2 linked regions of the Methyloterricola oryzae genome follow. The protein of the gene in region 1 interacts with the protein of each later gene in a pairwise test. Links are inferred from orthologs where the notes say so. Each region holds a gene or a part of one and is shown in the gene's direction. Other genes may lie near its edges.

Region 1 (3,167 bases):
CCGCTACTCGCTCTGCTGCTCGTGGCGGCAGGCGGATATTGGTTATGGCGGCAGGGCGTGGACTTCAACCGGGAGTGGTTTCCGGTTCGCTATGTTCGGGTTGAGGGCGGAATTGAAAACCTGAACACGGGAAAGCTCAGGGAGGTGTTGGCGCCGGCGGTGGCGGCCGGGTATTTCTCGCTGGACATAGGCGAGGTGGAAGGCGCTGCGCGCTCCTGTCCGTGGGTCGAGAGCGTTGAGGTGAGCCGGGTGTGGCCGGACACCCTGGTGGTGACGGTCAAGGAGCACGTGCCGGTCGCCCGCTGGGGCGAGAAGGCGATGCTGGATACGCGCGGCGAGCGATTCGCCCCGGATCGAGTGGAAGGTTTCGAAACGCTGCCGGAGCTGTCTGGCCCGCCTGGCACCGAGCATTACCTGCTGAGCACCTTGGCGCAATTGAACGACCTCCTGGCCCCGCAGGGGTTCAAAGTGGCGACCCTTGAGGTCAGCAAGCGCAGGGCCTGGACTCTGCGCCTGGAGAACGGGCCGGACATGTTTTTGGGGCGGCGCGAGCCGGTGGCGGCCGTGGAACATTTCCTCTCCCTGGTGGGTAAGTTGGGAGAGAATCGGCTAGCGCACCTATTGCGGGTGGACCTGCGCTATCCCAATGGCTTTGCCGTGGTATGGCGGCCCGAGGCGGAAGGTCTGCTGGAAGGCAGCGAAGCGCCCAGCGCAGGACTAAATCGATTGGAACAGGCCACTTGGGTGGCTCTAGAGACGCAATGAGAAATGGCTAGAAAATCGGATCGGAACTTGATCGTGGGACTGGATATCGGCACCTCCAAGGTCGCCGCCATCGTCGGTGAACTGAACGAGGATGGCGAGATCGAGGTGATCGGTATCGGTTCGCACCCTTCCCGTGGCCTCAAAAAGGGCGTCGTGGTCAATCTGGAAACCACTGTCCAGTCCATACAGCGCGCCATCGAGGAAGCCGAGCTGATGGCGGGCTGCCGCATCCACTCCGTCTACGCGGGGATCGCCGGCAGCCACATCAGCAGCATGAATTCCCATGGCATCGTCGCCATCAAGGACAAGGAGGTCACCCAGAGCGACGTGGATCGGGTGATCGACTCCGCCCGAGCGGTCGCCATACCTGCAGACCAGAAGATTTTGCACATCCTGCCCCAGGAGTTCGTGATCGACCGCCAGGAGGGCATCAAGGAGCCCATCGGCATGTCCGGTATCCGCCTGGAAGCGAGGGTGCATATCGTGACCGGCGCCGTGAGCGCGGCGCAGAACATCGTCAAGTGCATCCGCCGCTGTGGCCTGGAGGTCGAGGACATCATCCTCGAGCAGCTGGCCTCCTGCTCCGCGGTGCTGACTGAAGATGAGAAAGACCTGGGGGTGTGTCTGGTGGATATCGGTGGCGGCACCACCGACATCGCGGTGTTCACCGACGGCGCCATCCGTCACACGGCGGTGATTCCCATCGCCGGCGATCAGGTCACCAATGACATTGCGGTTGCGCTGCGGACACCCACTCAGCACGCCGAGGAAATAAAGATCAAGCATGCCTGCGCTCTGACGCAGTTGGCGAAGCTGGAGGAAACCATCGAGGTGCCCAGCATCGGTGAGCGGCCGACGCGGCAGATATCCAAATTGAACCTGGCGGAGATCGTGGAGCCGCGCTACGAGGAACTGTTGCTGCTGGTGCAGGCCGAACTTCGGCGCAGCGGGTTCGAGGATCTGATCGCCGCGGGCATCGTTCTCAGCGGTGGCAGCGCTCGGGTGGAAGGGTTGGTGGAATTGGCGGAGGAGATATTCCATATGCCAGTGCGGATGGGAATTCCGCAGTACGTCACGGGACTCAATGACGTGGTGCGTAATCCGGTGTACGCGACGGGTGTCGGACTATTGTTGTTTGGAAAACAGCATAACCCGCTGGTGGAGCGGGGTGCCTTGGTTGGCGGAGGTTTTCGGGGTATTTGGGCAAAGATGAAGAATTGGTTCCAGGGTAATTTTTGAAATCCAGTTAAGGCAGTCAAGTCAGGGGGATAACGATGAAATTTGAATTGGTGGATTCTTACAGTCAGAAGGCGGTGATCAAGGTCATCGGCATCGGCGGGGGCGGCGGCAATGCGGTCAACCACATGGCGGCCAGCCATATCGAGGGAGTGGACTTCATCTGCGCCAATACCGACGCGCAGGCCCTCAAGGGCACGCAATCGCGTTCGGTGGTGATCCAGCTTGGCAATGCACTGACCAAGGGGTTGGGCGCCGGGGCCAATCCCGATATCGGACGTCAGGCCGCGAAGGATGACCGGGAGCGTATCCTGGAAGTGCTGGACGGCTCCGACATGGTGTTCATCACCGCCGGCATGGGCGGCGGCACCGGCACGGGCGCCGCGCCGGTGATCGCCGAGATCGCGAAGGAAGCGGGAATCCTCACCGTGGCGGTGGTGACCAAGCCCTTCCCGTTCGAAGGCAAGAAGCGCCGTGCCGTCGCCGAAAAGGGCATCGAAGACCTGAGCCAGTACGTGGACTCGCTCATCACCATTCCCAACGAGCGTCTCCTGCCGGTGCTGGGCAAGGACGTGAGCCTGATCAGCGCATTCGCCGCCGCCAACGACGTGCTCCTGCACGCGGTGCAGGGTATCGCCGATCTGATCACCCGTCCGGGCTTGATCAACGTGGACTTCGCTGACGTGCGCACGGTGATGTCGGAAATGGGCGTGGCCATGATGGGTTCTGGCGTCGCCAGCGGTCCGAATCGCGCCCGCGAGGCGGCGGAGCGGGCCATCCACAGTCCGCTCTTGGACGAGGTCAACCTGCAGGGCGCGCGCGGCATCCTGGTGAACATCGCCGGCGGACCGGATCTGGCCATTGGCGAGTTCGACGAGGTGGGTAGCGTGGTCAACGAGTTTGCCTCGGAAGACGCGCAGGTGGTGACCGGCCTCTCCATCGACCCGGATTTGCAAGACGAGGTGCGGGTCACCGTGGTGGCCACCGGCCTGGCCGGACAGCACAAGGTAAGCGAGGCGCCGATCAGATTGGTGCATAAACGCAACACGGGCGAGATCGATTATGGCGAGCTGGAGAAGCCCACCAGCATACGCAACAAGCCGAAACACGAACCGCGTGCCGAAACGAAAAAGGAGATGGATTTGGAATATCTTGATATTCCAGCA
Region 2 (3,098 bases), on another replicon or contig:
GCGTTGTAGGATGCGATGAAGTTATCCAGCATCCTGGAGCCGCAGCTGGTGCGGACACCTTGGGTGCAGAAGATGTCTTTCTGGGCGATGGGAACGCCGGTCAAGGGGCCCGCATCGCCTGCGGCCAGGCGCCGGTCCGCGGCCTCGGCCTGATTGAGTGCCTGCTCGCCGGTGACGGTGACGAAGGCATTGAGCGTCGGGTTGATCGCTGCAATGCGGTCCAGGTAGGTTCGCGTCAGCTCGGTGCTGCTGAAATCTTTGTTGCGCAGGCCTTTGGCCAGCTCCACGATGGTCTTGTCGTGCATCGGTAATTTCTCGGGTTCGAATGGTCGGGGCCTGCGGGCTCCGGGTTCGGAATGGGCTCGGACCTGAATACGCGAGCCGCGGACGGAATCTGGGCGGGGCTTATTCGATCACTTTGGGCACCAAATACAGGCCTGCTTCCACCAGCGGCGCATGCGCCTGGAACTGCTCGCGCTGATCCTGCTCGGTCACGCTATCGGCCCGCAGCCTCTGGGCCATATCCAGGGGATGGGCCATGGGCGGCACGTTGGAAGTATCCACGGTACTCATCTGCTCGACGAAATCCAGGATGCCTGACAGGTCGCGGGCGTAGGCATCCACCTTGTCGGCGTCGATGGCGAGCCGTCCCAGCCAGGCAATTTTGTTCACATCTGCAGCGGTTAGAGACATGCGATCCCCTTGAGGTCATTTCGATTTGGTCTGTGTGTGGCCCATCATCATGAACGCGGACAAGCCCCGCAAGCGGCCGAGAAACGCCTCTGCGCCTCCCTGCACCGCGTCCGTCGGTCGGCTCGAGGGCCGGTCCGGTGAGCGATGCGCTATCATATCCCAACTTGCCCTGATCCCCAGCACCTTGCTACATTAAAACAATTTTTCACGGACTTTTTTCACAGGATTGCGACGCTCATGTTCAAACGCCTGCGCGGTTTTTTTTCCAATGACTTGTCCATCGATCTGGGAACGGCCAACACGCTGATATACATACGGGGACAAGGCATCGTGGTGAATGAGCCGTCGGTAGTGGCCATCCGCGAAGACAAGGCGCGGGGGTCCAAGACCATCGCCGCGGTGGGCGCCGCGGCCAAGTCCATGCTGGGCAGGACGCCGGGCAACATCACCGCCATCCGCCCGCTGAAGGACGGCGTGATCGCCGATTTCACGGTCACGGAAAAGATGCTCCAGTATTTCATCCACAAGGTGCACAAGAGCAAGCTGCTGCGCCCGAGTCCCCGCGTGTTGATCTGCGTCCCCTGCGGCTCCACCCAGGTGGAGCGGCGCGCCATCAAGGAATCCGCCGCCGGCGCCGGCGCGCGTGAAGTCTACCTGATCGAGGAGCCCATGGCCGCTGCCGTGGGGGCGGGCCTGCCGGTGAACGAGGCGCGTGGCTCCATGGTCATCGACATCGGCGGCGGCACGTCGGAAGTCGCCGTCATCTCATTGAACGGCATCGTCTATTCCGCCTCGGTGCGCATCGGCGGCGACCGCCTGGATGAGGCGATCATGAACTACGTGCGCCGCAACTACGGCACCCTGATCGGCGAAGCCACGGCGGAGCGTATCAAGCACGAGATCGGCACCGCCTACCCGGGCAGCGAAGTCCGCGAGATCGAGGTCAAGGGCCGCAACCTGTCGGAAGGCATTCCGCGCAGCTTCGTGCTCAACAGCAACGAGATCCTGGAGGCCCTGCAGGAACCCCTGGCCGGCATCGTCCAGGCGGTGAAGCTGGCGCTGGAGCAGACCCCTCCGGAACTGGGCGCCGACGTGGCCGAGCGCGGCATCATCCTCACCGGTGGCGGCGCGCTGCTGAAGGACATCGACCGCCTCATCGCCGAGGAGACGGGGCTGCCGGTGCTCATCGCCGAAGACCCGCTGACCTGCGTGGCGCGGGGCGGCGGCCGGGTGCTGGAACTGCTGGACGAAAAGGGATCGGCGCCTTTTTCGCTGGAATGACGCCGCCGCTGCGTGCGGCGCACGCCTCGGCAGGGAGATAGTTCATCAAACCGATCTTTACCAAGGGACCTTCGCTCAATCTCAGGCTGCTTGCTTGTGTCCTGGCCTCCTTCGCCCTCTTGGCCGCCGAGCAACGCGGCATGCTGAATCCATTGCGCACCAGCCTTGCGGTGCTGGTGTATCCGCTGCAGCAACTGGTGAGTTCGCCGATCAACGGGTGGCGCAACTTGTCCGAAAGCTTGTCCAGTCGCGAGGAACTGCTGAAAGACAACCAGCGCCTGCATGAGGAGCAGATTCGGCTCAAATCGCAGCTGCTCAAGTTCGATTCCCTGCAACAGGAGAACATCCGCCTGCGCGGCCTGCTGGAAACCTCGTTCAAGCTGGGCGAGCAGGTGCTCATCGCCGAACTGCTGGAAGTCAACCTGGTCCCCTACGAGCACGTGGTCATGGTCAACAAGGGCAGCCGCTTCGGCATCTATCCGGGGCAGCCGGTGGTAGACGCCAGCGGCGTGGTTGGACAAGTCCTGAGAGTCACGCCCTACAACGCCCAGGTGATGCTCATCACCGATCCAAACCACGCGATTCCGGTTCAAGTAAACCGCAATGGCCTGCGCACCATCGCCCTAGGCTCCGGACAAATCGACAAACTCTACCTGCCCTATCTGACCAGCAATGCGGATATCAAGCCCGGCGACCTGCTGGTGACATCGGGCATGGGCGGGGTTTTCCCGCAAGGTTACCCCGTGGCGACCGTGACCACCCTTTCCACGCAGACCAGCCCCTTTGCCAAGGTCACGGCCGTGCCCCTGGCCAAGCTGGACCGAAGCCGCGAATTGCTGATGGTATGGAGCAAACAGGACCCGATCCCGCGCATTCCGCCGCCCGCTGAGCAGGCGCCGGAAACGCCGGCGCCCTCAGCCGCGCCGACGCCGAACCCCGCGATCCGGGGCAAGGCCCGGGGAGCGCCCCATGCCCGCCAATAATCCGATCGCCACGCTGGTCGTGGCCTTCAGCCTGATCCTGGCGATGGCCATGAGGATCGTCGCGCTCCCCCACGGGCTGTCCATCTACAATCCGGATTGGGTACTGTTGTTCCTGATCTATTGGAATCTGGCACTCCCGGA

The links.
Region 2: the proteins of ftsA (region 1) and EK23_RS17325 interact in binary tests that used the Escherichia coli proteins (3 or more experiments, as listed by UniProt). The link is inferred for Methyloterricola oryzae from one-to-one orthologs.

Annotation. Positions count from the first base shown.
Region 1 is NZ_JYNS01000006.1:214,989-218,155, reverse strand. Bases 38-2,886 are described here. They hold ftsA (cell division protein FtsA), read left to right. Parts: upstream 38-768; coding sequence 769-2,004; downstream 2,005-2,886. Other genes in these bases: ftsZ (cell division protein FtsZ), read left to right, coding at 2,040-2,886; EK23_RS10695 (cell division protein FtsQ/DivIB), read left to right, coding at 38-765. Outside these bases: more of EK23_RS10695, read left to right, coding at 1-37; more of ftsZ, read left to right, coding at 2,887-3,167. UniProt on the Escherichia coli protein: Essential cell division protein that assists in the assembly of the Z ring. May serve as the principal membrane anchor for the Z ring.
Region 2 is NZ_JYNS01000016.1:44,137-47,234, reverse strand. Bases 173-2,952 are described here. They hold EK23_RS17325 (rod shape-determining protein), read left to right. Parts: upstream 173-930; coding sequence 931-1,974; downstream 1,975-2,952. Other genes in these bases: mreD (rod shape-determining protein MreD), read left to right, coding at 2,944-2,952; mreC (rod shape-determining protein MreC), read left to right, coding at 2,019-2,952; gatC (Asp-tRNA(Asn)/Glu-tRNA(Gln) amidotransferase subunit GatC), read right to left, coding at 406-693; gatA (Asp-tRNA(Asn)/Glu-tRNA(Gln) amidotransferase subunit GatA), read right to left, coding at 173-305. In the rest of the region: more of gatA, read right to left, coding at 1-172; more of mreC, read left to right, coding at 2,953-2,957; more of mreD, read left to right, coding at 2,953-3,098. UniProt on the Escherichia coli protein: Forms membrane-associated dynamic filaments that are essential for cell shape determination. Acts by regulating cell wall synthesis and cell elongation, and thus cell shape.